Regions from separate parts of the Clostridium cellulovorans 743B genome, predicted to be linked through region 4. Evidence: a T-box and tRNA genes for the amino acid it is inferred to sense, from the RefSeq annotation. Region 4 holds a T-box; the other regions hold tRNA genes.
The links. A T-box is a leader RNA that pairs with one kind of tRNA and senses whether it is charged. The one in region 4 lies ahead of alaS (alanine--tRNA ligase), so its partner is inferred to be a tRNA-Ala.
Positions count from the first base shown of each region.

Region 1 (8,328 bases), 1.2 Mb from region 4:
AAGAATATTAGTGCAAAAAATGTTACAATAAAGATCAAGACGGCTGATTTTAAAAGCCATACAAAAAGCAAAACCTTAAATCATTATATAGTTGGGGAAGAGGATATTTTTAAAGAGGCTTATAATATTTTAGAGAATCTTGATATAAAAGATAAGATACGTTTGGTAGGTGTATCAATGTCTAGTTTCAAAGAAGATAAGTTAGAACAAATATCAATATTCAATAGCTTAAGTTTATAGAACTACAAATTATATTTAGGAATGCGGAATGTTAAAGTGACAACAAAATAATTAATGAAGATTAAAAGTATCACTGAAAAGTATAAAAATATAAAAAATTAATAAAAAATATATACATCACCTATTGATTTATTAATAGAATGGTGATATATTTTTTCTATAATAAGATTTCAAAACAATAGCACCATCAAAATGCTACTTGAATAAGTTCTTATTATAAAACCTAGGTCTTCTATGCTTTTAAGGGAAGATGCCCCTTTCTCTTAAAGCAAAAGGAATTTAAGGCAAATATTTGTTTAGAGCAGTGGATAGGAACTATGGCAGTAGGTTTCTGTCCGCTGCTCTATTTCTATGATACGACACAGTAACCACAAGTTTTACAAGAGAATATACTATTATTGAAACCCTGCATAGGAGGAGTACAAGTGCAAGTAGTATCTTCTCTTCTATTAGCTATATCTGCTAGCCTAGATTGTTTTGCAGTAGGTGTGGCTTATGGAATAAAAAAGATTAGAATTGGCTTGTTGAGTAACGTTATCATAGCTTTGATTTCTGCCATGGGTACTTTTTTATCCATGAGTGTTGGAATAGCATTAAGTAACTTTATGTCAATTAATATATCCAAGACTATTGGAGCGCTGATTTTAATAGGTATCGGTATATGGTTTATAGGTGAGTTTTATTTTAAAGACAAAGGTAATGAAGTAAAAAAGAAACATGACAATAAAGGAAATACAAATTACAAGGAACTGTTAGATGATCCCTATATAGCTGATAAGGATAAATCAGGATATATAGATGTGAAGGAAGCTATGACACTAGCTATAGCATTAGCAATAAATAATATTGGATTAGGGCTTGGAGCTAGTATAACGGGATTAAATATTATTTTAACGACTATTATAACTTTTTTCTTAAGTATAATAACTCTGATAATAGGATATTATTTTGGTGAGGGATATTTATCAAAGGTTTTTGGTAAGTATGCCGCTCTTATATCTTCAGTAATTATCCTTTGCTTGGGGATATATCAACTGTTTTTTTAAAAATATAAACTAAAAAATGTATAACTAAAAGCTATTTCAAAAGTCAATTTGAGATAGCTTTTTCAAATATATAAGCTCTGATTAAAAAGTTATATTTATTTTATAAATGATATATGTATTAAATCTAGAAAAATCACTGATGAATATATATTGAAATTGAGAAATTAAGCAGCATGACTTAAGGATTAATATAGAAGATATAATGTATATTAGCGATAATATGAAGAAAAAATAGTTATAATATAATTAAAAGGAGCGTTTTACATGGAATATAAGAATACATATAAAAAATGGGTGACAAATACTTTTTTTGATGAGGAAATTAGAAACGAGTTACTTTCTATTGAAAATGATGAGAAAGAAATAGAGGATAGATTTTATAGAGATTTAGAATTTGGCACAGCAGGGCTTAGGGGAAAACTAGGGGCTGGTACTAATAGAATGAATTTGTACATAGTTTCAAGGGCAACTCAAGGTCTTGCAGACTATATATGTGAATATGGATCGGAGTATATGAAAAGAGGAGTTGCTATTGCATATGATTGTAGGTATTTTTCAAAGGAATTTGCAAAAAAAGCTGCTTTAGTTTTGGCTGGTAATGGTATTAAGGTTTTTCTATTTGAAAGTTTAAGACCTACTCCAGTTTTATCTTTTACTGTTAGGCATTTAAAAACTATTTCTGGAATTGTAGTTACAGCAAGTCATAATCCAAAAGAATATAATGGATATAAGGTTTATTGGGAAGATGCAGCTCAAATTGGTCAAGAGTGTGCAGATTCCATAACAGAAAAAATCCTTAAAATAGAAAATTTTGAGGAGATAAAAATGATGGCGGAGGACGATGCTATAAAAGCAGGTCTTTTAACTACCATTGGAAAAGAGATAGATGATTTATATATTGAAAAAGTAAAAGGTCTTGCTTTAAGAGAGGATATAGATAAGAAGATAAATGTTGTGTATACCCCTCTAAATGGTACTGGAAATATATTGGTTAGGAGAGTTTTAAAAGAGAGAGGCTTTAACAACATATCAGTAGTTAAAGAACAAGAATTGCCAGATCCTAATTTTACTACGGCGCCATTTCCGAACCCAGAGGATCCTAGAGCTTTTGAATATGCGGAAAAACTAGGAGAAAAATTAGGAGCTGAGCTTTTAATAGCCACAGATCCTGATTGTGATAGACTTGCAATAATGGTAAGAAATCAAGAAGGACGGTATATAGCCTTCAATGGAAACCAAACAGGAGCTATATTAGTAAATTATATATTAGAAGCGAGACAAGAGTTAGGTATGCTTCCAACAGATAGTTTCATAGTTAAGTCAATTGTAACCGGAAATTTAGGGGTTGTAATAGCAGAAAAATATTCTGTAAAGAGCTATGAATCTTTAACTGGCTTCAAGAATATTTGTGGAAAAGCTAATGAACTTGAGAAAGATAAAAAACATAAATTTATTTTTGGTTATGAAGAAAGTATAGGTTATGTTACCGGTGACTTTGTTAAGGATAAGGATGGTGTTATATCATCTATGATGCTTTGCGAAGCTGCAGCATATTATAAAAAACAAGGGAAATCTTTGATAGATGTACTAGAGGGATTATATAAAGAATTTGGCTATTATAGGGAAAAGCAAATTTCTCTTGTTCTTGAAGGAATAGAGGGAAGTAAAAGAATAAATAGGATGATGGAAGTATATAGGGTAGAATATCCAAAAGAAATTAATGGAATAAAGGTTAAGCAATTTGTTGATCATAAATTTGATACTATATTTGATCTTACGACTGGAGAGAAAAACAAAACAGGAATTCCAACATCGAATGTTCTTAAGTTTATTTTAGAAGATGGTTCATGGTATGCAGTAAGACCTTCAGGAACAGAACCTAAGATTAAGTTATATATATATTCAAAAGCTGTTACTGCTAATGAATCAGAAGAAAAAATTAAGATAATCGAAAAAGTTATTTTAGACAAACTTCAATCTGTAGAGTAAATATCATTTTTAAATTTGAGTTGCTACTATATTATTTATAGTAGCAACTATCTATTAGGGCTTACACTACCACTACAAAATTTATTTAAGATTAAAATTACATAAAGAATTTATAGACATATTGAAAAATCAATATACATTATGGTGAGTTCTGTTGAGACATATATATTTATATAAAAATAAATTCTTAGTGGGGAATTTAATGAATAAAATTAGTTATATATAGGGATTATATAAATGTTATTTAGTTTCAATATTGAGTAAAAATTTTGCTAGGCGCAATAAACTGTATCTAGTGTGTCAATAATGAAAAAACGTAGAAAATTAGAGGAAAACATAGAATTCGACATATAAATTTAATTAATGATAATATATGGATGTGATTGTTATACAAAATGTGATAAAATAGTTTTTGTCCTTCAGAGATAGGAAAAACAAGTCAACTAATAACAGTTATTAATATAAATTGTTTAAAAAATATCAAAAAAGTTGTTGACAAGTAATTCTGAAGTTGATATACTGAATAAGCTGTCGGATGACAGTAAGTAAGTTGAAAAAATGATTGATCTTTGAAAATTGAACAGAAGAACAAGACCAGACAAATTCTGAGGTTTTAAAATAAAAACCAAAGTCAAGATTAGAACTCAAACAATTTAAATTGAGAGTTTGATCCTGGCTCAGGACGAACGCTGGCGGCGTGCTTAACACATGCAAGTCGAGCGATGAAGCCCTTCGGGGTGGATTAGCGGCGGACGGGTGAGTAACACGTGGGCAACCTGCCTTATAGAGGGGGATAGCCTTCCGAAAGGAAGATTAATACCGCATAAAATGCAATTCTCGCATGAGAGATGTATCAAAGGAGCAATCCGCTATAAGATGGGCCCGCGGCGCATTAGCTAGTTGGTGAGGTAACGGCTCACCAAGGCGACGATGCGTAGCCGACCTGAGAGGGTGATCGGCCACATTGGAACTGAGACACGGTCCAGACTCCTACGGGAGGCAGCAGTGGGGAATATTGCACAATGGGGGAAACCCTGATGCAGCAACGCCGCGTGAGTGATGAAGGCCTTCGGGTTGTAAAGCTCTTTGATTAGGGACGATAATGACGGTACCTAAAGAACAAGCCACGGCTAACTACGTGCCAGCAGCCGCGGTAATACGTAGGTGGCAAGCGTTGTCCGGATTTACTGGGCGTAAAGGATGTGTAGGCGGATTTTTAAGTGAGATGTGAAATACCCGAGCTCAACTTGGGTGCTGCATTTCAAACTGGAAGTCTAGAGTGCAGGAGAGGAAAGTGGAATTCCTAGTGTAGCGGTGAAATGCGTAGAGATTAGGAAGAACATCAGTGGCGAAGGCGACTTTCTGGACTGTAACTGACGCTGAGGCATGAAAGCGTGGGGAGCAAACAGGATTAGATACCCTGGTAGTCCACGCCGTAAACGATGAATACTAGGTGTAGGGGTTGTCATGACCTCTGTGCCGCCGCTAACGCATTAAGTATTCCGCCTGGGGAGTACGGTCGCAAGATTAAAACTCAAAGGAATTGACGGGGGCCCGCACAAGCAGCGGAGCATGTGGTTTAATTCGAAGCAACGCGAAGAACCTTACCTAGACTTGACATCTCCTGAATTACCCGTAACTGGGGAAGTTACCTCTTTGAGGTGACAGGAAGACAGGTGGTGCATGGTTGTCGTCAGCTCGTGTCGTGAGATGTTGGGTTAAGTCCCGCAACGAGCGCAACCCTTATTGTTAGTTGCTACCATTTAGTTGAGCACTCTAGCAAGACTGCCTGGGTTAACCAGGAGGAAGGTGGGGATGACGTCAAATCATCATGCCCCTTATGTCTAGGGCTACACACGTGCTACAATGGCGAGTACAACGAGACGCAAGACCGTGAGGTGGAGCAAATCTATAAAACTCGTCCCAGTTCGGATTGTAGGCTGAAGCTCGCCTACATGAAGTTGGAGTTGCTAGTAATCGCGAATCAGCATGTCGCGGTGAATACGTTCCCGGGCCTTGTACACACCGCCCGTCACACCATGAGAGTCGGCAACACCCGAAGTCCGTGAGGTAACCGTAAGGAGCCAGCGGCCGAAGGTGGGGTCGATGATTGGGGTGAAGTCGTAACAAGGTAGCCGTAGGAGAACCTGCGGCTGGATCACCTCCTTTCTAAGGAAAATGACACAGTAGTTTTACTTGTAAGACACTGTGTCCACTGGGTCTTTCTTCTGTTCAATTTCCAGAGATTAATCTTAATAGATTTAATCTTTTGGTCCCGGGGGATTAGCTCAGTTGGGAGAGCACCTGCCTTGCACGCAGGGGGTCAAGGGTTCGAATCCCTTATTCTCCACCATATTGAGGGCTTATAGCTCAGCTGGTTAGAGCGCACGCCTGATAAGCGTGAGGTCGATGGTTCGAGTCCATTTAAGCCCACCATTTGTTCTTTGAAAATTGCATAAGATATTAAAAACCAAGTAAAGTTATTTATATAAACTTTGTATAATTAAGACTAATTTAATTTGATAAGATTAACCGATAATGTGTTAATTAGACCAAATTAAAAAATTGATAGAACCAAGCAGTGCAAGGAACTGAAGACTCGAGGAAGCGGAGTTTACTTATGTAAATGAGCACCGCAGAGGCGAAAGTGACGAAGCAATGCGCAGGTTATAGCAATTTTTAGGTTAAGCTACAAAGGGCGTATGGTGAATGCCTTGGCACTAGGAGGCGAAGAAGGACGCGATAAGCTGCGATAAGCTTCGGGTAGGCGCAAATAGCCAGTGATCCGGAGATTTCCGAATGGGGAAACCTATGCATCAAACGATGTATATCCTGTAGTGAATACATAGCTACATGAAGCCACACCTGGGGAACTGAAACATCTAAGTACCCAGAGGAAGAGAAAGAAATTCGATTTCCTAAGTAGCGGCGAGCGAAAGGGAAAGAGCCCAAACCAGAGATTTATCTCTGGGGTTGCGGAATACTCATAAAAGCTAGAGTTTGTTATTCGAAGATAGCTGGAAAGCTAAGCCATAGAGGGTAATAGCCCCGTAGGAAAAAGCGAATGATAGCGAGAGTATATCCAGAGTACCACGAGACACGTGAAACCTTGTGGGAAGCAGGGAGGACCACCTCCCAAGGCTAAATACTACCTAGTGACCGATAGTGAAGAAGTACCGTGAGGGAAAGGTGAAAAGAACCCCGGAAGGGGAGTGAAATAGAACCTGAAACCGTATGCCTACAACCGGTCGAAGCACCATATGAGTGTGACGACGTGCTTTTTGTAGAACGAGCCAACGAGTTACGGTATGCAGCAAGGTTAAGTACTTAAGGTACGTAGCCGAAGGGAAACCAAGTGTGAACAGCGCGACTAGTTGCATGCCGTAGACCCGAAACCGGGTGACCTATCCATGGCCAGGTTGAAGCGAGGGTAAAACCTCGTGGAGGACCGAACCACATTGGTGTTGAAAAACCATGGGATGAGCTGTGGATAGCGGAGAAATTCCAATCGAACTCGGAGATAGCTGGTTCTCCTCGAAATAGCTTTAGGGCTAGCGTCGGGTAAAATGAGTAATGGAGGTAGAGCACTGAATGAGCTAGGGGCTGACAACAGTTACCGAACTCTATCAAACTCCGAATGCCATATACTTTTACCCCGGCAGTCAGACTGCGAATGATAAGGTCCGTAGTCAAAAGGGAAAAAGCCCAGACCATCAGCTAAGGTCCCCAAGTGTAAGTTAAGTGGAAAAGGATGTGGGATTTCTAAGACAACTAGGATGTTGGCTTAGAAGCAGCCACTCATTTAAAGAGTGCGTAATAGCTCACTAGTCAAGAGATCCTGCGCCGAAGATGTCCGGGGCTCAAACTTACCACCGAAGCTATGGACTCCGTAAGGAGTGGTAGAGGAGCTTTCTGTATGGGCAGAAGCAGTACCGGAAGGAGTTGTGGACTGTACAGAAGTGAGAATGTTGGCATAAGTAGCGAGAATTAAGTGAGAATCTTAATGGTCGAAAACCTAAGGTTTCCTGGGGAAGGCTCGTCCGCCCAGGGTTAGTCGGGACCTAAGCTGAGGCCGAAAGGCGTAGGTGATGGACAATCGGTTGATATTCCGATACTACTATTAGCGTTATTATCGATGGGATGACGCAGGAGGATAGGGTGTGCCAACTATTGGATGTTGGTCTAAGCATTTAGGGGTGTACGTAGGCAAATCCGCGTGCTAATACTCTGAGGTGTGATGGGGAGCGAAATTTAGTAGCGAAGTACCTGATTCCACGCTGCCAAGAAAAGTCTCTAGAGAGCAAAATAGTACCCGTACCGCAAACCGACACAGGTAGGTGAGGAGAGAATCCTAAGACCAGCGGAAGAATTACAGTTAAGGAACTCGGCAAATTGACCCCGTAACTTCGGGAGAAGGGGTGCCTAGCGCAAGCTAGGCCGCAGAGAATAGGCCCAAGCAACTGTTTAGCAAAAACACAGGTCTCTGCTAAAGCGAAAGCTGATGTATAGGGGCTGACGCCTGCCCGGTGCTGGAAGGTTAAGGGGATTGCTTAGCGCAAGCGAAGGCATGAACTTAAGCCCCAGTAAACGGCGGCCGTAACTATAACGGTCCTAAGGTAGCGAAATTCCTTGTCGGGTAAGTTCCGACCCGCACGAATGGCGTAATGATTTGGGCACTGTCTCAACTGTAAATCCGGCGAAATTGTAGTGCAAGTGAAGATGCTTGCTACCCGCGATTGGACGGAAAGACCCCGTAGAGCTTTACTGTAGTTTAGCATTGAGTTTCGATATTGTCTGTACAGGATAGGTGGGAGACTGGGAAATAGGGCCGTCAGGTTCTATGGAGTCAACCTTGGGATACCACCCTGACAGTATTGGGATTCTAACGGAAACCCATGAATCTGGGTGCCGGACATTGTTAGATGGGCAGTTTGACTGGGGCGGTCGCCTCCAAAAAAGTAACGGAGGCGCCCAAAGGTTCCCTCAGAACGGTCGGAAATCGTTCGAAGAGTGCAAAGGCAGAAGGGAGCCTGACTGCGACACCTACAAGTGG
Region 1 covers NC_014393.1:3,434,268-3,442,595, reverse strand. Annotated here, with positions in the region: gene CLOCEL_RS14090 (DNA polymerase IV) at 1-240, shown strand, start outside; gene ytaF (sporulation membrane protein YtaF) at 666-1,286, shown strand; gene CLOCEL_RS14080 (phospho-sugar mutase) at 1,551-3,275, shown strand; rRNA gene CLOCEL_RS14075 (16S ribosomal RNA) at 3,930-5,444, shown strand; tRNA gene CLOCEL_RS14070 (tRNA-Ala) at 5,553-5,628, shown strand; tRNA gene CLOCEL_RS14065 (tRNA-Ile) at 5,635-5,711, shown strand; rRNA gene CLOCEL_RS14060 (23S ribosomal RNA) at 5,958-8,328, shown strand, end outside.
Region 1: it has a tRNA-Ala gene. The T-box ahead of alaS (alanine--tRNA ligase) is inferred to sense a tRNA for this amino acid. The anticodon was not compared.

Region 2 (8,328 bases), 2.3 Mb from region 4:
GATATTAAAAACTTTGTTTAGGTTAAGCCCTCGATCTATTAGTATGAGTCAGCTGAACATGTTACCATGCTTACACCCCTCACCTATCAACCTTGTGTTCTTCAAGGGATCTTACTAGCTTACGCTATGGGAAATCTAATCTTGAGGTGGGCTTCACGCTTAGATGCTTTCAGCGTTTATCCCTTCCCGACATAGCTACCCAGCCATGCTCCTGGCGGAACAACTGGTACACCAGAGGTCAGTCCATCCCGGTCCTCTCGTACTAAGGACAGCTCCTCTCAAATTTCCTACGCCCGCGACGGATAGGGACCGAACTGTCTCACGACGTTCTGAACCCAGCTCGCGTGCCGCTTTAATGGGCGAACAGCCCAACCCTTGGGACCTTCTCCAGCCCCAGGATGCGACGAGCCGACATCGAGGTGCCAAACCTCCCCGTCGATGTGGACTCTTGGGGGAGATCAGCCTGTTATCCCCGAGGTAGCTTTTATCCGTTGAGCGATGGCCCTCCCACGAGGAACCACCGGATCACTAAGCCCGACTTTCGTCCCTGCTCCACTTGTAGGTGTCGCAGTCAGGCTCCCTTCTGCCTTTGCACTCTTCGAACGATTTCCGACCGTTCTGAGGGAACCTTTGGGCGCCTCCGTTACTTTTTTGGAGGCGACCGCCCCAGTCAAACTGCCCATCTAACAATGTCCGGCACCCAGATTCATGGGTTTCCGTTAGAATCCCAATACTGTCAGGGTGGTATCCCAAGGTTGACTCCATAGAACCTGACGGCCCTACTTCCCAGTCTCCCACCTATCCTGTACAGACAATATCGAAACTCAATGCTAAACTACAGTAAAGCTCTACGGGGTCTTTCCGTCCAATCGCGGGTAGCAAGCATCTTCACTTGCACTACAATTTCGCCGGATTTACAGTTGAGACAGTGCCCAAATCATTACGCCATTCGTGCGGGTCGGAACTTACCCGACAAGGAATTTCGCTACCTTAGGACCGTTATAGTTACGGCCGCCGTTTACTGGGGCTTAAGTTCATGCCTTCGCTTGCGCTAAGCAATCCCCTTAACCTTCCAGCACCGGGCAGGCGTCAGCCCCTATACATCAGCTTTCGCTTTAGCAGAGACCTGTGTTTTTGCTAAACAGTTGCTTGGGCCTATTCTCTGCGGCCTAGCTTGCGCTAGGCACCCCTTCTCCCGAAGTTACGGGGTCAATTTGCCGAGTTCCTTAACTGTAATTCTTCCGCTGGTCTTAGGATTCTCTCCTCACCTACCTGTGTCGGTTTGCGGTACGGGTACTATTTTGCTCTCTAGAGACTTTTCTTGGCAGCGTGGAATCAGGTACTTCGCTACTAAATTTCGCTCCCCATCACACCTCAGAGTATTAGCACGCGGATTTGCCTACGTACACCCCTAAATGCTTAGACCAACATCCAATAGTTGGCACACCCTATCCTCCTGCGTCATCCCATCGATAATAACGCTAATAGTAGTATCGGAATATCAACCGATTGTCCATCACCTACGCCTTTCGGCCTCAGCTTAGGTCCCGACTAACCCTGGGCGGACGAGCCTTCCCCAGGAAACCTTAGGTTTTCGACCATTAAGATTCTCACTTAATTCTCGCTACTTATGCCAACATTCTCACTTCTGTACAGTCCACAACTCCTTCCGGTACTGCTTCTGCCCATACAGAAAGCTCCTCTACCACTCCTTACGGAGTCCATAGCTTCGGTGGTAAGTTTGAGCCCCGGACATCTTCGGCGCAGGATCTCTTGACTAGTGAGCTATTACGCACTCTTTAAATGAGTGGCTGCTTCTAAGCCAACATCCTAGTTGTCTTAGAAATCCCACATCCTTTTCCACTTAACTTACACTTGGGGACCTTAGCTGATGGTCTGGGCTTTTTCCCTTTTGACTACGGACCTTATCATTCGCAGTCTGACTGCCGGGGTAAAAGTATATGGCATTCGGAGTTTGATAGAGTTCGGTAACTGTTGTCAGCCCCTAGCTCATTCAGTGCTCTACCTCCATTACTCATTTTACCCGACGCTAGCCCTAAAGCTATTTCGAGGAGAACCAGCTATCTCCGAGTTCGATTGGAATTTCTCCGCTATCCACAGCTCATCCCATGGTTTTTCAACACCAATGTGGTTCGGTCCTCCACGAGGTTTTACCCTCGCTTCAACCTGGCCATGGATAGGTCACCCGGTTTCGGGTCTACGGCATGCAACTAGTCGCGCTGTTCACACTTGGTTTCCCTTCGGCTACGTACCTTAAGTACTTAACCTTGCTGCATACCGTAACTCGTTGGCTCGTTCTACAAAAAGCACGTCGTCACACTCATATGGTGCTTCGACCGGTTGTAGGCATACGGTTTCAGGTTCTATTTCACTCCCCTTCCGGGGTTCTTTTCACCTTTCCCTCACGGTACTTCTTCACTATCGGTCACTAGGTAGTATTTAGCCTTGGGAGGTGGTCCTCCCTGCTTCCCACAAGGTTTCACGTGTCTCGTGGTACTCTGGATATACTCTCGCTATCATTCGCTTTCTCCTACGGGGCTATTACCCTCTATGGCTTAGCTTTCCAGCTATCTTCGAATAACAAACTCTAGCTTTTATGAGTATTCCGCAACCCCAGAGATAAATCTCTGGTTTGGGCTCTTTCCCTTTCGCTCGCCGCTACTTAGGAAATCGAATTTCTTTCTCTTCCTCTGGGTACTTAGATGTTTCAGTTCCCCAGGTGTGGCTTCATGTAGCTATGTATTCACTACAGGATATACATCGTTTGATGCATAGGTTTCCCCATTCGGAAATCTCCGGATCACTGGCTATTTGCGCCTACCCGAAGCTTATCGCAGCTTATCGCGTCCTTCTTCGCCTCCTAGTGCCAAGGCATTCACCATACGCCCTTTGTAGCTTAACCTAAAAATTGCTATAACCTGCGCATTGCTTCGTCACTTTCGTCTCTGTGGTACTCATTTACATAAGTAAACTCCGCTTCCTCGAGTCTTCAGTTCCTCACACTGCTTGGTTCTATCAAATTAAATTAGTCTTAATTATACAAAGTTTATATAAATAACTTTACTTGGTTTTTAATATCTTATGCAATTTTCAAAGAACAAATGGTGGGCTTAAATGGACTCGAACCATCGACCTCACGCTTATCAGGCGTGCGCTCTAACCAGCTGAGCTATAAGCCCTCAATATGGTGGAGAATAAGGGATTCGAACCCTTGACCCCCTGCGTGCAAGGCAGGTGCTCTCCCAACTGAGCTAATCCCCCGGGACCAAAAGATTAAATCTATTAAGATTAATCTCTGGAAATTGAACAGAAGAAAGACCCAGTGGACACAGTGTCTTACAAGTAAAACTACTGTGTCATTTTCCTTAGAAAGGAGGTGATCCAGCCGCAGGTTCTCCTACGGCTACCTTGTTACGACTTCACCCCAATCATCGACCCCACCTTCGGCCGCTGGCTCCTTACGGTTACCTCACGGACTTCGGGTGTTGCCGACTCTCATGGTGTGACGGGCGGTGTGTACAAGGCCCGGGAACGTATTCACCGCGACATGCTGATTCGCGATTACTAGCAACTCCAACTTCATGTAGGCGAGTTTCAGCCTACAATCCGAACTGGGACGAGTTTTATAGATTTGCTCCACCTCACGGTCTTGCGTCTCGTTGTACTCGCCATTGTAGCACGTGTGTAGCCCTAGACATAAGGGGCATGATGATTTGACGTCATCCCCACCTTCCTCCTGGTTAACCCAGGCAGTCTTGCTAGAGTGCTCAACTAAATGGTAGCAACTAACAATAAGGGTTGCGCTCGTTGCGGGACTTAACCCAACATCTCACGACACGAGCTGACGACAACCATGCACCACCTGTCTTCCTGTCACCTCAAAGAGGTAACTTCCCCAGTTACGGGTAATTCAGGAGATGTCAAGTCTAGGTAAGGTTCTTCGCGTTGCTTCGAATTAAACCACATGCTCCGCTGCTTGTGCGGGCCCCCGTCAATTCCTTTGAGTTTTAATCTTGCGACCGTACTCCCCAGGCGGAATACTTAATGCGTTAGCGGCGGCACAGAGGTCATGACAACCCCTACACCTAGTATTCATCGTTTACGGCGTGGACTACCAGGGTATCTAATCCTGTTTGCTCCCCACGCTTTCATGCCTCAGCGTCAGTTACAGTCCAGAAAGTCGCCTTCGCCACTGATGTTCTTCCTAATCTCTACGCATTTCACCGCTACACTAGGAATTCCACTTTCCTCTCCTGCACTCTAGACTTCCAGTTTGAAATGCAGCACCCAAGTTGAGCTCGGGTATTTCACATCTCACTTAAAAATCCGCCTACACATCCTTTACGCCCAGTAAATCCGGACAACGCTTGCCACCTACGTATTACCGCGGCTGCTGGCACGTAGTTAGCCGTGGCTTGTTCTTTAGGTACCGTCATTATCGTCCCTAATCAAAGAGCTTTACAACCCGAAGGCCTTCATCACTCACGCGGCGTTGCTGCATCAGGGTTTCCCCCATTGTGCAATATTCCCCACTGCTGCCTCCCGTAGGAGTCTGGACCGTGTCTCAGTTCCAATGTGGCCGATCACCCTCTCAGGTCGGCTACGCATCGTCGCCTTGGTGAGCCGTTACCTCACCAACTAGCTAATGCGCCGCGGGCCCATCTTATAGCGGATTGCTCCTTTGATACATCTCTCATGCGAGAATTGCATTTTATGCGGTATTAATCTTCCTTTCGGAAGGCTATCCCCCTCTATAAGGCAGGTTGCCCACGTGTTACTCACCCGTCCGCCGCTAATCCACCCCGAAGGGCTTCATCGCTCGACTTGCATGTGTTAAGCACGCCGCCAGCGTTCGTCCTGAGCCAGGATCAAACTCTCAATTTAAATTGTTGAGTTCTAATCTTGACTTTGGTTTTTATTTTAAAACCTCAGAATTTGTCTGGTCTTGTTCTTCTGTTCAATTTTCAAAGATCAATCATTTCTTCAACTTACTCACTGTCATCCGACAGCTTATTCAGTATATCAACTTCAGAGTTACTTGTCAACAACTTTTTTTAACTTTTGATAACTTTTTTCCTGTCATCTTGTCGTTGTTTTCTCTCTGAATTCTCTGTCGTTCCTTGCGACAAGAGATATTCTATCACCTTATGCGTTCAATTTTTAGAGTTTTTACCTTATGGATTAAAATTACCTCCATCATAGTATAATTTTCTTGATTTTTCACATTTTCTCATATGCCGATACGCTAGAATCAGTTGATTAAGCTTTTTGCCATTTTTTATTACATATAGTCTTCTTATCTTTACTTGTATAAGTTTCACTGTAGATACTCACAGCTAAAATTAGAACTATTCATCAAAATGTTATTCCTTCATATTATACGTCTAACAGAATATTTTCTTAACATAGATAATAACTAGTTTTGAAAATGTCTTAGTGATCATAAGAACGAGTTATTTGATTTTATAAAAATTCAAATAATATCTATAAGATTCCAACAGCTATTCCTATTTGACAACATATCCACTGAAAAGAAAATAGCTGATACATTTATAAAAAACAGATTTTATATTAGAATAAAAAATATCATCAATCTCATTACTCTAATGTTGAAACGTCTTTTCATTCAATAATAAGTTAGGGGACACCAAACATATATGTGTCCCCTAACTTATTATCAAAAACCATGAAAAATTAAAACGCGAAAATATTATATAAGTCCTACTACTATTTCTCCATTAGAGCTATTCTTTCACTACATTACTAATTTTTCAAGTCTTTAGTAATATCAATAGTATTCGTTAAATAAAAAAATCGCCATATCAAATGATACGGCGATTTTTTTATTGATTGGTGGAGAATAAGGGATTCGAACCCTTGACCCCCTGCGTGCAAGGCAGGTGCTCTCCCAACTGAGCTAATCCCCCATGGTGGACCTTTAGGGACTCGAACCCCAGGCCGTCCGGTTATGAGCCGGATGCTCTAACCAACTGAGCTAAAGATCCATTATTTGGCAACAACTTACTTTCCCACAAGACCTCTCCTGCAGTATCATCAGCCCTTGATTGCTTAACCATCGTGTTCGGAATGGAAACGGGTGTTACCAATCAGGCATAATTACCAAATTACTCTTACAACAATATAAATTATAATATGTTCTATTTATGATGTCAACTACTTTCTTTCATTTTTCTCTTCAACTTATATTCATTTTATTTGCAAATCATTTCACCTTTGCTAAATAAACAATGCTAATATAATTTCGTCGATAGATAATCTCTTAAATGCTTTAAATTTATATAAATAATTCGATATATATGTTTCAATAAAGATTCTACATATAGCTTATTCATATTTGAATAAGCATGTAGACTTTTGATGTAGCTTCAATAATGAAACATATATATAGATTATACTAACATGAAATACATTTTTACTCTTATAATAATCGTATCAGCTCACACATGAAATGTACTAAATTTTTATAAGAAGCTAAAAAATATTCTCATTACCTTACATAGCTTTCACTATATCCTTGAACTTATTACCTCTTATTTCAAAATTAGCAAACATATCAAAACTTGCACAAGCAGGAGATAATGTTACAATATCCCCTTCCTCTGCTATCTCTTTCGCCTTGTACGCTGCTTCTTCAAGTGTTTGTACAATATAGATAGGTAAATCTAAAGTTTTCTCTTTTATCACCTTATCAAAAACATCTTTTATCTTTTCTTTCGTTACTCCAAGAAGAATAAGCTTTTTAATCTTTTCATGTCCCTCTTCTGCTAAGTATTCGAAAGGAATATGCTTATCATATCCTCCGGCAATTAAGATAACTTTCCTATCAAATGCTTTTAAACTAGCAACAGCTCTAGTCGGACTTGTTGCTATTGAATCGTTATAGTATTTCACACCATCGATTTCTCTTATAAATTCACTACGGTGCTGAACTCCTGAAAAAGTTGTTGCCACTTTCTTCATTGATTCTATAGATGCATCCTCATTAGTAACTAAAAAAGCTGTCAGCAAGTTCTCAACATTATGCATACCCATTAAGACAAGTTCTTCTTTTTTACAAACCTCTTTATCTCTCAAATAAAGCTTATTCTCCTTAAAATACGCTCCTTGTGGAACTTCTGTTTTACTACTAAAGAAATTAATCCTAGAGTTAGCCTTATCTTTCATGTTATAAGTTATATCATTTTCTATATTTAATACTAATAAATCATTTTCTCTTTGAAATTTAAAAATGTTTTCTTTTGCTTCAATATATTCATTCATAGATTTGTGCATATCTAAATGATTTGGAGATAAGTTAGTTACTGCTGAAACTTCTATAGGCAACTGTATAGTCATAAGTTGGAAACTTGACAGTTCTAACACAACTTTATCTGTATTTTTTATTTCTTCAATCTTGGTGAATAGCGGAGTACCTATATTTCCTCCTACCCAAGTATTATATCCTTCTGTTTTCAATATCTCATATACAAGGGTTGTTGTTGTTGTCTTCCCATCACTACCTGTAATAGCAAATATCTTTCCTGGACAGTATCTAATAAACTCCTCCATTTCAGAAGTTATATAAGCCCCTTGTTCCTTGCATTTTAATAATGCAGGACTATCAATCCTCATTGATGGTGTTTTGAATACAACCTCAAAACCATCTAGATACGATAAGTAGTCTTCTCCAAGAACTAATTTTGCTCCTTCACTTTCTAATTCTATCGATGTATTTCCTAACTCTTCTTTATTCTTCTTATCAAAAGCTGTTACCTTAGCCCCTAATTTTATCAAGAATTTGATTAATGGTATATTACTTACGCCTATACCTACCACTGCTGTATTTTTACCTTTTATAAAATTCTTAAATTCTGAAAAATCTTTATTCAAAACTGAACCTCCCTTACAAATACACCTACCCCTATTATACAAGGTTTCTATATTTCATTATATCACTTTCTTAAATATTTAAAACCTACGCAATAAACCCTTTTTTATTACAGCTTCTGTGTTTAAGTTTTAAAAATTTAAATTTTTTGCTATATTTTTTGTAAACTTTTACATCATTATGTCGCAATATGTTAAACGTTTTCTAAAATCTCTTTTCAAATTGTCTGAATTTTGCAACTTTATCGATAGGTGTTGAAATATATCTTTATCGTGCTATACTTATCTTGTGCCGTAAGAAAACATTAATATAATTCCCCAAGTTTTAATTAAACATATAACATATCCCCATGATTAAACCCTATTTTGCTGGATTGTAAAATCCAGCGCTTTTTCTTTTTTGACATTTTTACAGAAAAA
Region 2 covers NC_014393.1:4,547,584-4,555,911, forward strand. Annotated here, with positions in the region: rRNA gene CLOCEL_RS18840 (23S ribosomal RNA) at 19-2,923, opposite strand; tRNA gene CLOCEL_RS18845 (tRNA-Ile) at 3,124-3,200, opposite strand; tRNA gene CLOCEL_RS18850 (tRNA-Ala) at 3,207-3,282, opposite strand; rRNA gene CLOCEL_RS18855 (16S ribosomal RNA) at 3,391-4,905, opposite strand; tRNA gene CLOCEL_RS18860 (tRNA-Ala) at 5,873-5,948, opposite strand; tRNA gene CLOCEL_RS18865 (tRNA-Ile) at 5,950-6,026, opposite strand; rRNA gene rrf (5S ribosomal RNA) at 6,030-6,146, opposite strand; gene murD (UDP-N-acetylmuramoyl-L-alanine--D-glutamate ligase) at 6,535-7,911, opposite strand.
Region 2: it has a tRNA-Ala gene. The T-box ahead of alaS (alanine--tRNA ligase) is inferred to sense a tRNA for this amino acid. The anticodon was not compared.

Region 3 (8,328 bases), 2.2 Mb from region 4:
AGGATGTGTAGGCGGATTTTTAAGTGAGATGTGAAATACCCGAGCTCAACTTGGGTGCTGCATTTCAAACTGGAAGTCTAGAGTGCAGGAGAGGAAAGTGGAATTCCTAGTGTAGCGGTGAAATGCGTAGAGATTAGGAAGAACATCAGTGGCGAAGGCGACTTTCTGGACTGTAACTGACGCTGAGGCATGAAAGCGTGGGGAGCAAACAGGATTAGATACCCTGGTAGTCCACGCCGTAAACGATGAATACTAGGTGTAGGGGTTGTCATGACCTCTGTGCCGCCGCTAACGCATTAAGTATTCCGCCTGGGGAGTACGGTCGCAAGATTAAAACTCAAAGGAATTGACGGGGGCCCGCACAAGCAGCGGAGCATGTGGTTTAATTCGAAGCAACGCGAAGAACCTTACCTAGACTTGACATCTCCTGAATTACCCGTAACTGGGGAAGTTACCTCTTTGAGGTGACAGGAAGACAGGTGGTGCATGGTTGTCGTCAGCTCGTGTCGTGAGATGTTGGGTTAAGTCCCGCAACGAGCGCAACCCTTATTGTTAGTTGCTACCATTTAGTTGAGCACTCTAGCAAGACTGCCTGGGTTAACCAGGAGGAAGGTGGGGATGACGTCAAATCATCATGCCCCTTATGTCTAGGGCTACACACGTGCTACAATGGCGAGTACAACGAGACGCAAGACCGTGAGGTGGAGCAAATCTATAAAACTCGTCCCAGTTCGGATTGTAGGCTGAAACTCGCCTACATGAAGTTGGAGTTGCTAGTAATCGCGAATCAGCATGTCGCGGTGAATACGTTCCCGGGCCTTGTACACACCGCCCGTCACACCATGAGAGTCGGCAACACCCGAAGTCCGTGAGGTAACCGTAAGGAGCCAGCGGCCGAAGGTGGGGTCGATGATTGGGGTGAAGTCGTAACAAGGTAGCCGTAGGAGAACCTGCGGCTGGATCACCTCCTTTCTAAGGAAAATGACACAGTAGTTTTACTTGTAAGACACTGTGTCCACTGGGTCTTTCTTCTGTTCAATTTCCAGAGATCAAAGCCTAACGGCTAAGAGATTTGGAAGTCTTTTTTATGTAAAGCGAAAGCTTGTATAAAAAGGAAAAGTTGTTCTTTGAAAATTGCATAAGATATTAAAAACCAAGTAAAGTTATTTATATAAACTTTGTATAATTAAGACTAATTTAATTTGATAAGATTAACCGATAACGTGTTAATTAGACCAAATTAAAAAATTGATAGAACCAAGCAGTGCGAGGAACTGAAAACTCGAGGAAGCGGAGTTTACTTATGTAAATGAGCACCGCAGAGGCGAAAGTGACGAAGCAATGCGCAGGTTATAGCAATTTTTAGGTTAAGCTACAAAGGGCGTATGGTGAATGCCTTGGCACTAGGAGGCGAAGAAGGACGCGATAAGCTGCGATAAGCTTCGGGTAGGCGCAAATAGCCAGTGATCCGGAGATTTCCGAATGGGGAAACCTATGCATCAAACGATGTATATCCTGTAGTGAATACATAGCTACATGAAGCCACACCTGGGGAACTGAAACATCTAAGTACCCAGAGGAAGAGAAAGAAATTCGATTTCCTAAGTAGCGGCGAGCGAAAGGGAAAGAGCCCAAACCAGAGATTTATCTCTGGGGTTGTGGAATACTCATAAAAGCTAGAGTTTGTTATTCGAAGATAGCTGGAAAGCTAAGCCATAGAGGGTAATAGCCCCGTAGGAGAAAGCGAATGATAGCGAGAGTATATCCAGAGTACCACGAGACACGTGAAACCTTGTGGGAAGCAGGGAGGACCACCTCCCAAGGCTAAATACTACCTAGTGACCGATAGTGAAGAAGTACCGTGAGGGAAAGGTGAAAAGAACCCCGGAAGGGGAGTGAAATAGAACCTGAAACCGTATGCCTACAACCGGTCGAAGCACCATATGAGTGTGACGACGTGCTTTTTGTAGAACGAGCCAACGAGTTACGGTATGCAGCAAGGTTAAGTACTTAAGGTACGTAGCCGAAGGGAAACCAAGTGTGAACAGCGCGACTAGTTGCATGCCGTAGACCCGAAACCGGGTGACCTATCCATGGCCAGGTTGAAGCGAGGGTAAAACCTCGTGGAGGACCGAACCACATTGGTGTTGAAAAACCATGGGATGAGCTGTGGATAGCGGAGAAATTCCAATCGAACTCGGAGATAGCTGGTTCTCCTCGAAATAGCTTTAGGGCTAGCGTCGGGTAAAATGAGTAATGGAGGTAGAGCACTGAATGAGCTAGGGGCTGACAACAGTTACCGAACTCTATCAAACTCCGAATGCCATATACTTTTACCCCGGCAGTCAGACTGCGAATGATAAGGTCCGTAGTCAAAAGGGAAAAAGCCCAGACCATCAGCTAAGGTCCCCAAGTGTAAGTTAAGTGGAAAAGGATGTGGGATTTCTAAGACAACTAGGATGTTGGCTTAGAAGCAGCCACTCATTTAAAGAGTGCGTAATAGCTCACTAGTCAAGAGATCCTGCGCCGAAGATGTCCGGGGCTCAAACTTACCACCGAAGCTATGGACTCCGTAAGGAGTGGTAGAGGAGCTTTCTGTATGGGCAGAAGCAGTACCGGAAGGAGCTGTGGACTGTACAGAAGTGAGAATGTTGGCATAAGTAGCGAGAATTAAGTGAGAATCTTAATGGTCGAAAACCTAAGGTTTCCTGGGGAAGGCTCGTCCGCCCAGGGTTAGTCGGGACCTAAGCTGAGGCCGAAAGGCGTAGGTGATGGACAATCGGTTGATATTCCGATACTACTATTAGCGTTATTATCGATGGGATGACGCAGGAGGATAGGGTGTGCCAACTATTGGATGTTGGTCTAAGCATTTAGGGGTGTACGTAGGCAAATCCGCGTGCTAATACTCTGAGGTGTGATGGGGAGCGAAATTTAGTAGCGAAGTACCTGATTCCACGCTGCCAAGAAAAGTCTCTAGAGAGCAAAATAGTACCCGTACCGCAAACCGACACAGGTAGGTGAGGAGAGAATCCTAAGACCAGCGGAAGAATTACAGTTAAGGAACTCGGCAAATTGACCCCGTAACTTCGGGAGAAGGGGTGCCTAGCGCAAGCTAGGCCGCAGAGAATAGGCCCAAGCAACTGTTTAGCAAAAACACAGGTCTCTGCTAAAGCGAAAGCTGATGTATAGGGGCTGACGCCTGCCCGGTGCTGGAAGGTTAAGGGGATTGCTTAGCGCAAGCGAAGGCATGAACTTAAGCCCCAGTAAACGGCGGCCGTAACTATAACGGTCCTAAGGTAGCGAAATTCCTTGTCGGGTAAGTTCCGACCCGCACGAATGGCGTAATGATTTGGGCACTGTCTCAACTGTAAATCCGGCGAAATTGTAGTGCAAGTGAAGATGCTTGCTACCCGCGATTGGACGGAAAGACCCCGTAGAGCTTTACTGTAGTTTAGCATTGAGTTTCGATATTGTCTGTACAGGATAGGTGGGAGACTGGGAAGTAGGGCCGTCAGGTTCTATGGAGTCAACCTTGGGATACCACCCTGACAGTATTGGGATTCTAACGGAAACCCATGAATCTGGGTGCCGGACATTGTTAGATGGGCAGTTTGACTGGGGCGGTCGCCTCCAAAAAAGTAACGGAGGCGCCCAAAGGTTCCCTCAGAACGGTCGGAAATCGTTCGAAGAGTGCAAAGGCAGAAGGGAGCCTGACTGCGACACCTACAAGTGGAGCAGGGACGAAAGTCGGGCTTAGTGATCCGGTGGTTCCTCGTGGGAGGGCCATCGCTCAACGGATAAAAGCTACCTCGGGGATAACAGGCTGATCTCCCCCAAGAGTCCACATCGACGGGGAGGTTTGGCACCTCGATGTCGGCTCGTCGCATCCTGGGGCTGGAGAAGGTCCCAAGGGTTGGGCTGTTCGCCCATTAAAGCGGCACGCGAGCTGGGTTCAGAACGTCGTGAGACAGTTCGGTCCCTATCCGTCGCGGGCGTAGGAAATTTGAGAGGAGCTGTCCTTAGTACGAGAGGACCGGGATGGACTGACCTCTGGTGTACCAGTTGTTCCGCCAGGAGCATGGCTGGGTAGCTATGTCGGGAAGGGATAAACGCTGAAAGCATCTAAGCGTGAAGCCCACCTCAAGATTAGATTTCCCATAGCGTAAGCTAGTAAGATCCCTTGAAGAACACAAGGTTGATAGGTGAGGGGTGTAAGCATGGTAACATGTTCAGCTGACTCATACTAATAGATCGAGGGCTTAACCTAAACAAAGTTTTTAATATCTATGCAATTTTCAGAGAACACTCTGAGCTTTAAAAGAAATTTTAAAGTGTATCCAGTGATTATGCCTGGTAGGTAACACCCGTTCCCATTCCGAACACGACGGTTAAGCTACTAAGGGCCGATGATACTGCAGGAGAGGTCTTGTGGGAAAGTAGGTTGTCGCTGGGTATTGGATCTTTAGCTCAGTTGGTTAGAGCATCCGGCTCATAACCGGACGGCCTGGGGTTCGAGTCCCTAAAGGTCCACCATGGGGGATTAGCTCAGTTGGGAGAGCACCTGCCTTGCACGCAGGGGGTCAAGGGTTCGAATCCCTTATTCTCCACCAAAAACCGTGATTCATTATCACGGTTTTTTTATTTTTTGATTTATAAAATAAATTCAATATTTTTATGAGATATAAAATTAATAATAAACAAGTTTTAATAAAGAAAAGTAAAGGTATTATTTTAATTAAGAAACTAAACATTATATTATTTTAACTAAATATGTGCTAATATCATTTTATAATAACTAATTTAATGATATAGGTGTAAACTTAAAATTTTAAAATTAAGGTCAAATAATATTAAAAATAAAATAAATTAAGCTTATTTAAAGTTATTAGATACGGTGATAATAAAATGGGTATTAAAAGAGTAAGACAATTTGTTATTCAACTTACAGATACAATGAGAGAAGAAGACTATATATATGTTAATAAATATCTTACATCTAAAGAGACTATTATTTTTAGAAAGCTTTCTAAAAATGATCAAAAGCATTGTGTAAGGGTTGCAAAAGGATTAGAGAATATAATTATTGAAAAGTGTGGAGATAATTATAATAAGGCGGAAATAATAAAATATATAAGACTTGGCTTATTACATGATATAGGAAAATCATTTAAAAAAGTAAATGTAATTAATAAGTCAGTTTTAGTTATGTTAAATAGTCTGACAAAAGGAAAATTAATAAAATTTGTTAATATTAAGAGTATAGATTGTTATTATAATCATGGTGAAAAAGGCTATGAAATGTTAAAGGATCAATGTGACGATAAAGAATTTTTGCAAGTAATAAGATACCATCATAACAGGAATTATAACAATGTTGCAGTAAAACTTTTAAGAGATATTGATGATAAAAACTAAATATAAAGTTACAATAATAGGTTTTAAGAAAGTTACTAAACACTACTTCAGGTAATTTTATTAGTTGAACATTATTATCTGAAATGTTATTAATGGTAATTGAGAGATAATTAAATAAATATAAATAATATTAAGGAGAATAAGATGTCACCAGATGAGAGAAGAAAATTTATTCTTAATAAGTTAATAGATGATAAAGAAGTTTTGAAAGGACAGGTATTAGCAGAGTTTCTTAAGGTTACTAGACAAATAATTGTTAAAGACATAGCTATTTTAAAAGCAGAAGGACATAATATAATTTCAACTCCAAAAGGTTATATGATACAACAAGAGAATAAAGATTTGAAAAAGGTAATAGCTGTTTTTCATGATGAAAAAGATATTGAAACAGAACTAAGCATCATTGTAAAATATGGTGGTATAATCGAGGATATTAGAGTTGAACATGCTGTTTATGGTGAAATAACAGCTATGCTTATGATAAAAACTATTTATGAAGTACAAAGTTTTATACAAAAATTGAAAGATTCAAAGCCTCTTTCAGCGTTGACTGGAGGCGTGCATTTGCATTTAATTCGATATAAAGATGAAGAAATGCTTCAAAATATCCTTAGAGAATTAAAAGAAAAAAATCTATTATTAGAATAAACATCAGTAAATATATGAAGCATCACTTTTAATGAGGTTGTAAATAGTGTAAAATAAACATACATATAAAGTGAAAATTTTTATGGAAAAAGAGAAAAATAGAATGTATTAGAGCATAACTTACTAAACTTAAGTAAGTAATAATAAAATATATACAAATTAAGAAAGTAGGAGGAAATAATAATTGGCTTATAAAAACGGTGTTTTAAAAAAGTTCATAGTACCTATAGTTGTTGTATTTTTTCTTTTAGTAGGGTTCTTTAATAGTATAGTAAATCTAATAGTAAATATACAATGGTATGAAGAGGTTAAATATTTAGCTATATATTTTACAAAGTTAAAATCATTAGCTATTGTAACCATCCCATTATTCTTTGTGTTTTTCATACTCATATTTTTGTATTATAAAAGTATAAGAAAAAGTTTCAATAAATCTAGGAGTGCTGTAGATACAGGTAGCAATAAAAGAAATAAGTTAGTTTTTCTAGTGGATGCAGTTATATCATTCTTTTTATCAATATCTATAGGAAATGGTTTTTGGTATGAGATATTGCAGTTTGTGAATTCTACTAATTTTAATGATACTGATCCTATTTTTAATAAAGATATAAGCTTTTACATATTTAAATTACCTTTATTAAAAGGAATATATCAAGTATTATTAACGACTTTAATTTTACTTATAATAGCAACAGTAATATTTTATATAGCTGTAACTGCCTATGATAGACTTAATAAAACAGTTAATAACAATGTTATAAATTTAAATAAGAGTAATATTAAGATTATTTCCATGGAAATCGCTCAGTTTGCAGGTAAGCAATTAGCTTCTTTAGCAGCTTTAGTACTTCTAGTTACTTCTTATGGATATGTTCTAAAAGGATATGAAATTGTATATAGTTCTGCAGGTGTTGTTTATGGAGCTAGCTATACTGATGTAACTATAACATTAAACTTTTTTAGGGCAATAGCTATTGTATCATTTGTTGCAGCAATTGTTGTGTTTATGAGTATATTAAGAAAGAAGATAAAACCAATAGCAGTATCAGTAATTGCTATATTTGTGTTAACAGCAATACAACCATTAGTTTCTACTGCTACAGAAAGTATTATAGTTAAATCAAATCAGAGAAACTTAGAAAAGAAATATATTGGATATAACATAGATTATACTAGGAAAGCTTTTGATATTAATGATATTAAGTATGAAGAATATGATGTAAATAGAAATTTAACCGCTGAGGATATTAATAATAATAGAGGTATAATTGATAATATTAAAATCAATTCATATAAACCAGCTTTAGAATTCTATAATCAAGTTCAAAGTATGAAATATTATTATGACTACAATGATATAGATATAGACAGATATACAGTGGATGGGAAGTTTACTCAGGTATTTTTAGGTACTAGAGAATTGAATCCAGCATCATTGACTCAAGGTACAAATACATGGGAAGGAAAGCACCTTTTATATACACATGGTTATGGTGTTGCCATGAGTAAAGTTAACTCTATTACTGAATCAGGAAAACCAAATTTTATAATAAAAGATATTCCAATGGAGAATAAGTCTGGGATAAAAATAGAAAACCCTAGAATATACTTTGGAGAAGCTGATAGCAACTATGTAATAGTAAACACTAAGAGTGGAGAAGTTGATTATCCAGAAGGTGGAGAAAATAAATTAAATAAGTATGATGGTAATGGTGGAATAAAACTAAGTTTTGCTAAGAAGTTACTTTATGCAGCTTATTTTGGAAGTGAGAAAATCTTATTAAGTAATGAAATAACTGCTGATAGTAAGATTATGTTTAATAGGACTATAACAGATAGAATAAACAAAATAGCACCATTTCTAACTTACGATAGGGATCCATATATGGTTATTAGTGAAGGAAAGCTATATTGGATAATTGACGGGTACACTACTAGCAATAGATATCCAATGTCTCAACCATATAACAATATAAATTATATAAGAAATTCTGTAAAGGTAGTAATAGATGCTTATAATGGAGATACAAATTTCTATATCTCAGATGAAAAAGATCCTTTAATTCAAACATATAAAAAGATATATCCAACATTATTTAAGGATTTAAATACGTTATCAAAGGATATAATAAGTCATTTTAAATACCCAGAAGACATTTTTGATTTACAATCTGAGGTTTTAGGAAAGTATCATGTTACAGATCCAGATGTATTCTTTGATGGTAGTGATTTATGGCAAGTGTCAAAGGATGATACAGATGT
Region 3 covers NC_014393.1:10,266-18,593, forward strand. Annotated here, with positions in the region: rRNA gene CLOCEL_RS00045 (16S ribosomal RNA) at 1-972, shown strand, start outside; rRNA gene CLOCEL_RS00050 (23S ribosomal RNA) at 1,366-4,270, shown strand; rRNA gene rrf (5S ribosomal RNA) at 4,340-4,456, shown strand; tRNA gene CLOCEL_RS00060 (tRNA-Ile) at 4,460-4,536, shown strand; tRNA gene CLOCEL_RS00065 (tRNA-Ala) at 4,538-4,613, shown strand; gene CLOCEL_RS00070 (HD domain-containing protein) at 4,909-5,418, shown strand; gene CLOCEL_RS00075 (transcription repressor NadR) at 5,563-6,066, shown strand; gene CLOCEL_RS00080 (UPF0182 family protein) at 6,251-8,328, shown strand, end outside.
Region 3: it has a tRNA-Ala gene. The T-box ahead of alaS (alanine--tRNA ligase) is inferred to sense a tRNA for this amino acid. The anticodon was not compared.

Region 4 (8,328 bases):
TATAACTGATGAAACCATTTTAGTAACTATAATGTTTGCTAATAATGAAGTTGGTGCTATACAACCAATTAAGAAAATTGGTGAGATATGTAGAGAAAATAAAATTTATTTCCATACAGATGCGGTTCAAGCAGTAGGACATGTTCCTGTGGATGTAAAGGCTATGAATATAGATATGCTATCTTTAGCAGGACATAAATTTTACGGACCTAAAGGGATAGGAGCACTTTATATAAGGAAAGGTGTAAAAATAGATAACCTGATTCACGGAGGAGCTCAAGAGAGAAATAAAAGAGCTAGTACTGAAAATATACCTGGAATAATTGGTATTGGTGCTGCTGTTGAGCTTGCTGTTCAGGAATTAGAAGCAGAAAATGAGAGAATAATCGTCTTAAGAGATAAACTTCTAAAGGGACTTTTAGAAAAAATTCCTCATACAAAGATAAATGGACCAATTGGAGAGGATAGACTTCCTAATAATATAAATTTAAGTTTTATTGGGATTGAGGGAGAAGCAATGCTTTTATTGTTAGATGCCCAAAAGATTTGTGCATCAACAGGTAGTGCATGTGCTTCAGGTTCATTAGATCCATCGCACGTACTTCTTGCCATGGGACTTGAACATGGGGTAGCTCATGGATCTATAAGACTCACATTAGGAAAAAAATCAACAGAAGAAGATGTCGATTTTGTTATAGAAAAGCTAAGTGAAATAGTAAAAAGATTAAGAGATATGTCTCCTTATTGGGAAGACTATATGAAGAAGGGAGTATTATAGGATTATGGAATATAGCGAAAAGGTAATGGAACATTTTACAAACCCTAGAAATGTTGGAGAAATAGAAAGTGCTGATGGAATAGGCGAAGTTGGAAATCCAAAGTGTGGCGATATAATGAAAATTTATCTTAAGGTTGAAAATGACATAATAGTCGATGTTAAATTTAAAACCTTTGGATGTGGATCTGCAATAGCTTCTTCTAGTATGGCAACAGAACTTATTAAAGGTAAAACTTTAGATGAAGCATGGCAACTATCAAACAAAGCTGTAGCAGAAGCACTTGATGGTCTTCCACCAGTTAAAATGCATTGTTCAGTTTTAGCGGAAGAAGCAATACACAAGGCGATCAATGATTATAGAGTAAAAAATGGATTAGAACCAATTGCTACAGAACATCATTCAGATCATATTCATGAAGAAGTGCATGGTCACTAAAATTTAAAAGTTAGGTAAGTATGCAAAGAGTATAATTTTTTATATCTCTTTGCATTTTTTGTGTGGAAAAAGCACAAAATAGTAAAAGGTGATACTATGTACAGATTAAAAAGTGTTTTAGCTAAAAAAGTAAAAGATTTAGATGGAAAAAAACTTGGTGATGTAGCTGATATATTAGTTGATTTCGAGAAAAAAATTGTTGTTGGTTTTAAGTTGTCAAGATTATCCGTTTCTAAAAAAAAGAAATATATCTTAATTAGTGATGTTATAGCTTTCGGACAAGAAATAATAGCTAGGAATTCGATATGTGGTGAGTATTTGTCATTTAGTGAAATAAAGTACTTAGATATAATCGATGTAGAAGGTTCTATTTTAGGGGTCTTAGAGGATTTAATTATAGAAGAGGAAACAATGGAGATTAAGGGATTAATAGTATCATCAGGGTTCATTAATAGTTTATTATATGGGAAAAAAATATTATCTCCTCACAAGGTGATAATTGGAAATGAATACATACTGTTAACTGAAAGTATGGGATCAACTAAATTTATTTCTAAAGCTCATTTATTAAAGGGAGAAAATCAAAATGATAAACATAAAGGTTAATGATAAGCTTAAGAATAGTTTTAAGCCGATGATAACTATATTTACAATTATATTACTCTTCTACTTTAAGTTTACGAGAGATGTTATATTTGTATTCTTTATGGCTTTTATTCTTTCATATTTTTTGAAACCAATTCATTTGAGTATTTCCCGAAATGGCAAATATAAGCGTTTATGCGCTGGAGTTTTAGTTTTAACTTTTTTTTCAGCAATCATTTTTGTAATAATGTTTCTATTACCGCTAATTGTAAGAGAAAGTAATAATATTGTAGGAACCTTGGCTGTGATGGAAAAATATATACAACAAATAAATTCAAAGATGGAATCGATGAGAGGAAATAAGTTGGTTCAATCTGTAATTATAAATATATCTTCAAATTCCGAGAATTACATAAAAACTCAAGGAGAAAAAATAGTTAACTTACTGATTAAATTAGGGCATAGTTCATTGGAATATTCGATAGTTCCTATAGTAGTATATTATATTTTAGCGGATTCTGAATTGATATTTAAGAGATTAACAATGATGATATCACCTAATTATAGAAAGGTATATAAAGAGATATTTTCTGATATTGATAGGATATTAAGCAAGTACATAATTTGTCAGTTCATTTTATGCTCAATAATAGCAATTCTTACATTTATCGTTTTAGCTATTTTTCATATTAAATATCCTTTCTTATTAGCATTAATTAATGGCTTTTTTAATATAATTCCTTACTTTGGGCCAATAATTGGGGCTATACCAGCAATTCTTGTGGCAGCGCTTCAATCTCATAATAAAGTTATTTATGTAGCTATATTTTTATATTTAATTCAACAAATAGAGGGAGATTTGATCTCGCCTAAAATTACTGGAGAATTTGTGGATTTACATCCCATGGTAGTACTTCTTTTAATTATTATTGGAGGGAAGGTTGGAGGATTTATTGGAATGGTTTTAGCAGTTCCTGCAGGTGTGATTTTGAAGATTTTGTATGAAGACATAAATTATTATTTGTTCTAAAATATTGACATAATTAGTACATTCAAATATAATTTAGTCATCAAGTTATTCAAAATTTTTTAATATGTATTCGTTTAGCGAGATTTTGGATATCTTAATTATTGAAGACTAGAATATTTTTAAGTGTTCTAATTGTGTCGGATATTATAAATAAATTTTTATTTAGTGCAATAAATTTATATAGGGTGACATAGAAAAGGATGAGTAAATCTATCAAATCGTTTAGAGAAAAAGTGGTTGGTGAAAACTTTTCGATAAGAGGATTGAAGCTACCTTAGAGTCGTACATATTAATAAGAGACACTTTGTGTAATTAGGGTGGTACCACGGAAATGCTTTTCGTCCCTTTAGGGATCGGAGGCTTTTTTTGTTTTTAAAAAGACTTTATTATTTATTGCTTTAAGGCTCTAAATTAATGTTATATATGTTTTAAGTGAATATAATTTAATGAATTTAATTATTCATTGTTTATATTAACTTTGTAGTGATAGCACATAATTTAAGATGTAGCTTCCTCTTTGAAACTTATATTTTAGAAGATTATGAAGGAGCTTCAATGGGAAATATACGAATATTCAATGTACTTAAGGAGGAAATGAACAATGGAATTTATGGGATTAAATGAATTAAGGGAAGCGTATTTGAAATTTTTTGAAAGCAAAGAGCATTTAAGATTGCCAAGTTACTCCTTGGTTCCTAAGAATGACAAAAGTTTACTTTTGATAAATGCAGGGATGGCACCTCTTAAACCATATTTTACAGGACTTAGCAAACCAGAACGAAATAGAATAACAACATGCCAAAAATGTGTTAGAACTGGTGATATAGAGAATGTAGGAATAACATCTAGACATGCTACTTTTTTTGAAATGCTTGGTAATTTTTCTTTTGGAGATTATTTTAAAAATGAAGTAATTCCTTGGGCGTGGGAGTTTGTTACTGAAGTATTAAAAATGCCAAAAGACAAATTATTCGTGACTATTTATCTTGAGGATGATGAAGCTTATGAAATTTGGACGACTAAAACCGATGTTGATAAGTCTCATATTTTTAGATTAGGTAAAAAAGATAACTTCTGGGAGCATGGTGCAGGTCCTTGTGGTCCATGTACAGAAATACATTTTAACAGAGGAAATGCAGTGGTTACTACTGCAGAAGAATTTGAAGCTGCTGCTGATGAAGATAAGATAATTGAGTTTTGGAATTTAGTATTTACTCAATTTGATGGTGATGGTGAAGGAAATTATGAAAAACTAAAGAGTACTAATATAGATACTGGAGCAGGACTTGAAAGATTAGCTGCTATCATGCAAGGAAAAGAATCTATTTTTGAAGTAGATACAATGAATAATATTTTAACTGAGGTTACAAAGGTAGCTGGTATTAAATACGGTGATAATGCTAAAAATGATATTTCTATAAGAATAATCACAGACCATGTAAGAAGTGTAACTTTCTTAATTAGTGATGGGGTTATGCCTTCAAATGAAGGAAGAGGTTATGTACTTAGAAGGCTTTTAAGAAGAGCAGCTCGTCACGGAAAACAGTTAGGTATAAAAGAAGCTTTCTTATGTAATATTTGTGATGTTGTAATAAGAGATAGCAAAGAAGCTTACCCTGAACTAGACGAGAAAGCTGATTATATTAAAAAGGTTATACGTCTTGAGGAAGATAGATTTAGAGAAACTATAGATTCTGGCATGGAAATATTAATGAGCTATGTTGAAGAGATGAAACAAGAGAATTCTGATACTTTAGCTGGTGAAAAAGCATTTAAACTCTATGATACTTATGGGTTTCCAATTGAATTAACACAAGAAATTTTAGAAGAGATGAACTACAAAATCGATAAAGATGGCTTTACAAAAGAAATGAATGATCAAAGAGAAAGAGCAAGAAGTGCCAGAGAAACAAGCAACTATATGGGAACAGATATAAAGGTATTGGACACAATTTCTCAAGATATAAAAACCGAATTTGATGGTTATGGTAAGACTAAATTAACTTCTAAGGTTGTAATGATTATTGAAAATGACGAATTTGTCAATACTATTGAAGAGGGCCAAAAGGGGATAATCCTTGCTGAAGTGACACCTTTTTATGCAGAAATGGGTGGACAGATTGGCGATACTGGAGAAATATATAATGAAAATTTCAAAGCAATTGTTATAGATACAAAAAAGAATATATCTGGCAAAATTGCACATTATGTTGAAATAAAAGAAGGAAAATTGACATTAGATGAAGAAATAATATTACAGGTAGATGAGAAGAGAAGGGATGAAATCAGAAAAAATCACACAGCTACACATATGATTAATAAGGCATTAAGCTTAGTTTTAGGTAGTCATGTCCACCAAGCTGGTTCTTTAGTAACAGCAGAAAGATTAAGATTTGATTTTTCACATTTTACTGCAATGACTGAAGAAGAAATTTTTAAAGTTGAAAAGCTTGTAAATGATGAAATTGAGAAGCTTACTGAGGTAAATACAGAAGAGATGAGCCTTGCTGTGGCTAAAGAAAAGGGAGCTGTAGGAATATTTGATGACAAATACTCTGATGTAGTTAGAGTTGTTAATGTAGGTGATTTTAGCTCTGAACTTTGCGGTGGAATACACATCGACAATATAGGGAAAATTGGTTTAGTTAAAATAACGTCTGAAACAGGAATTGCGGCAGGTACAAGAAGAATTGAGGCAGTTGTTGGAGCAAATGCTATTCAATACATGGAAGAGAAGGCTCAGTTGTTAAAAGAAGCCTCAGCACTTCTAAAGACTATGCCTAATGAAATAGTTCAAAGGATACAACTTCTTCTTTCAGATGTTAAAGATAAAGAAAAAGAAATTGAAAAACTAAAGAGTAAACTTGCTAGTGGTGAAGAAGAAAATATTTTAGCTTCTGTAAAAGAAGTAAAAGGAATAAAAGTTGCAGCTTATGCACTTAAAGGTATAGATGCTAATGGTTTAAGAGAGCTTGCTGATAAAGTAAGGGATAAAGTGGGCGACGGATTAGTTGTACTTGGAAGTGTTATGGATGAGAAGGTTTCTTTAGTAGCAATGGCAACGAAAGAAGCAGTAAATAAAGGTATACATTGTGGCAAGATAATTAAAGAAATTTCTGCTATCGTCGGCGGCGGTGGCGGTGGAAGACCAGATATGGCACAAGCTGGAGGTAAGGACCCAGCAAAAGTAGAAAAAGCAATAGGTGAGGTTCTAAATATAGTAGATACATTAGTGAAATAGTATACATTTTTCTAATATTGATTTATAATTATATTAAGAAACTCGGCAAAAAAGTAAAGGGGTGAGCTATATGGCAAACACCAATAATGAATTCACTATTGAATTTGATGCAGTAAAAAATCAAAAGGATTTAACAAAAGCGGTATTAGATGAGGTTTATAAATCTTTAGAAGAAAAGGGCTACAATCCAATCGATCAATTAGTAGGATATCTTATATCAGGTGACCCGACATATATTACTAACTATAATGGAGCACGTTCATTAGTTAGAAAGTTAGAAAGATACGAAATACTTGAAGAGGTTCTAAAAGCTTATCTTGATTTAAAATAAAAGTGCCGTCAAGGCATTTTTATTTTTAATAATGGAATAATAAAGGAGAGAACAATGAGGGTTCTAGGACTTGATGTGGGCAACAAAACTATAGGCGTAGCAGTAAGTGATCCCTTAGGATTTACAGCGCAAGGTATTACAACCATAAATAGGAAAAATATCAAAACAGATATTGAAACTGTTGTTAATTACTGCAATGAATATACGGTGGATACGATAGTAGTAGGTTTACCGAAAAATATGAACGGAACTCTTGGACCTCAGAGTGAGAAGGTCATGGCTTTTGTCGAAAAGCTTAAGAAGAACACAGATATAAACATTAAAATGTGGGATGAACGTTTAACAACAGTAGCAGCTCATAAGGCAATGTTGGAAGCAGACTTATCTAGAGCAAAAAGAAATAAAATCGTAGATAAGGTAGCAGCTACATACATTTTACAAGGTTATTTAGATAGTATATAAGAAGAGGTGGAGTAGATGGAAGAAAAGACAGGAACTATAGTTTTAAGTGACGAAAATGGTATAGAAACTGAATTTGAAATTATAACTAGATTAGTTATAGAAGATACTAATAAAGAATATGTTGTGGTAATTCCAGTAGATGAAGATGAGGATGTAGACCCTATTGCTTTAAGAATAGAAGAAACTGAAGAAGGTGACTTTTTATTTTTACCAATAGAAGATGATGAAGAATTTGAAATGGTTTCTGAAGCTTTTGATCTAGCTAATATTGATGAAGAGTAAAGTGATATGAGTATGTTAAAAAGAAGGCAGGAAATGGAGAATATCCTCCAATACTTAAAAGAAAAAGGGTATAAGTTAACTCATCAAAGAAAAGTGGTACTTGAAGTTATAATTGATAACGTTGGCAATCACTTAACTGTTGAGGAATTATACGAACTTGTTAAAAAACAGTATCCAGATATAGGACTTGCAACAGTTTATAGAACTATTCAGTTGTTGGAAGAAATGGGATTAGTGTTAAGATTAGAACTTGACCATCATGGTATAGCAAGGTATGAACTTGTAAATGAAGCTGAGAATCATCAGCATCATCATTTAATATGCAATAGGTGCAAAAAAGTTACTGAAGTAGAAGAAGATCACCTAGAGATTCTGGAGAATGAAATAGAAAAAAAATATAATTTTAAAATAGAAAATCATAGTTTAAAGTTTTATGGTTTATGTGAAGAATGCAAAAGGAATTCTTAACAAAGGAGGGGAAACATGCGTAAAGAAAAATCAAGTGAAAAAAGTAAAATTAAAATAATACCTTTAGGTGGAATTAGTGAAATCGGCAAAAATATGACCTTGATAGAGTATAAGGATGAACTTATTATAGTAGATTGTGGGTTAAAGTTCCCAGAAGATGAGATGTTTGGTATTGACTTAGTTATACCAGATATAACTTATTTGCTTAAGAATAAGGATAGAATAAAAGGAATATTTTTAACACATGGACATGAGGATCATATAGGTGCACTTCCATATATTTTGAAACAAATTAATATACCAGTATATGGGACAAAACTCACCTTAGGTATAGTAGAAACAAAATTGAAAGAACATAATTTATTAAGTACTGTAGAACTTATTAAAGTTGCCTCAAAGGACATAGTTAAGTTAGATAAGATATCTGTAGAATTTATTGGAGTAAGTCATAGCATAGCAGATGCTTGCTCTATTGCGATTCATACGCCACTTGGAGTAATACTTCATACCGGAGACTTTAAGATTGATTTTACACCTACAAGAAAGGTATTTCCGGATTTAGCGAGGTTTGCAGAATTAGGAAGAAAAGGTGTTCTGTGTATGCTAGCAGATAGTACAAATGTTGAGAGACCGGGATATACTAAATCTGAAAGTGTTGTTGGTGAAACCTTTATGAATATTTTTTCAAAGGCAAAGGGAAGAATAATAGTTGCTA
Region 4 covers NC_014393.1:2,209,154-2,217,481, forward strand. Annotated here, with positions in the region: gene nifS (cysteine desulfurase NifS) at 1-778, shown strand, start outside; gene nifU (Fe-S cluster assembly scaffold protein NifU) at 783-1,214, shown strand; gene CLOCEL_RS09170 (PRC-barrel domain-containing protein) at 1,311-1,820, shown strand; gene CLOCEL_RS09175 (AI-2E family transporter) at 1,801-2,829, shown strand; T-box leader at 3,012-3,178, shown strand; gene alaS (alanine--tRNA ligase) at 3,431-6,070, shown strand; gene CLOCEL_RS09185 (IreB family regulatory phosphoprotein) at 6,141-6,401, shown strand; gene ruvX (Holliday junction resolvase RuvX) at 6,456-6,863, shown strand; gene CLOCEL_RS09195 (DUF1292 domain-containing protein) at 6,879-7,145, shown strand; gene CLOCEL_RS09200 (Fur family transcriptional regulator) at 7,152-7,613, shown strand; gene CLOCEL_RS09205 (ribonuclease J) at 7,629-8,328, shown strand, end outside.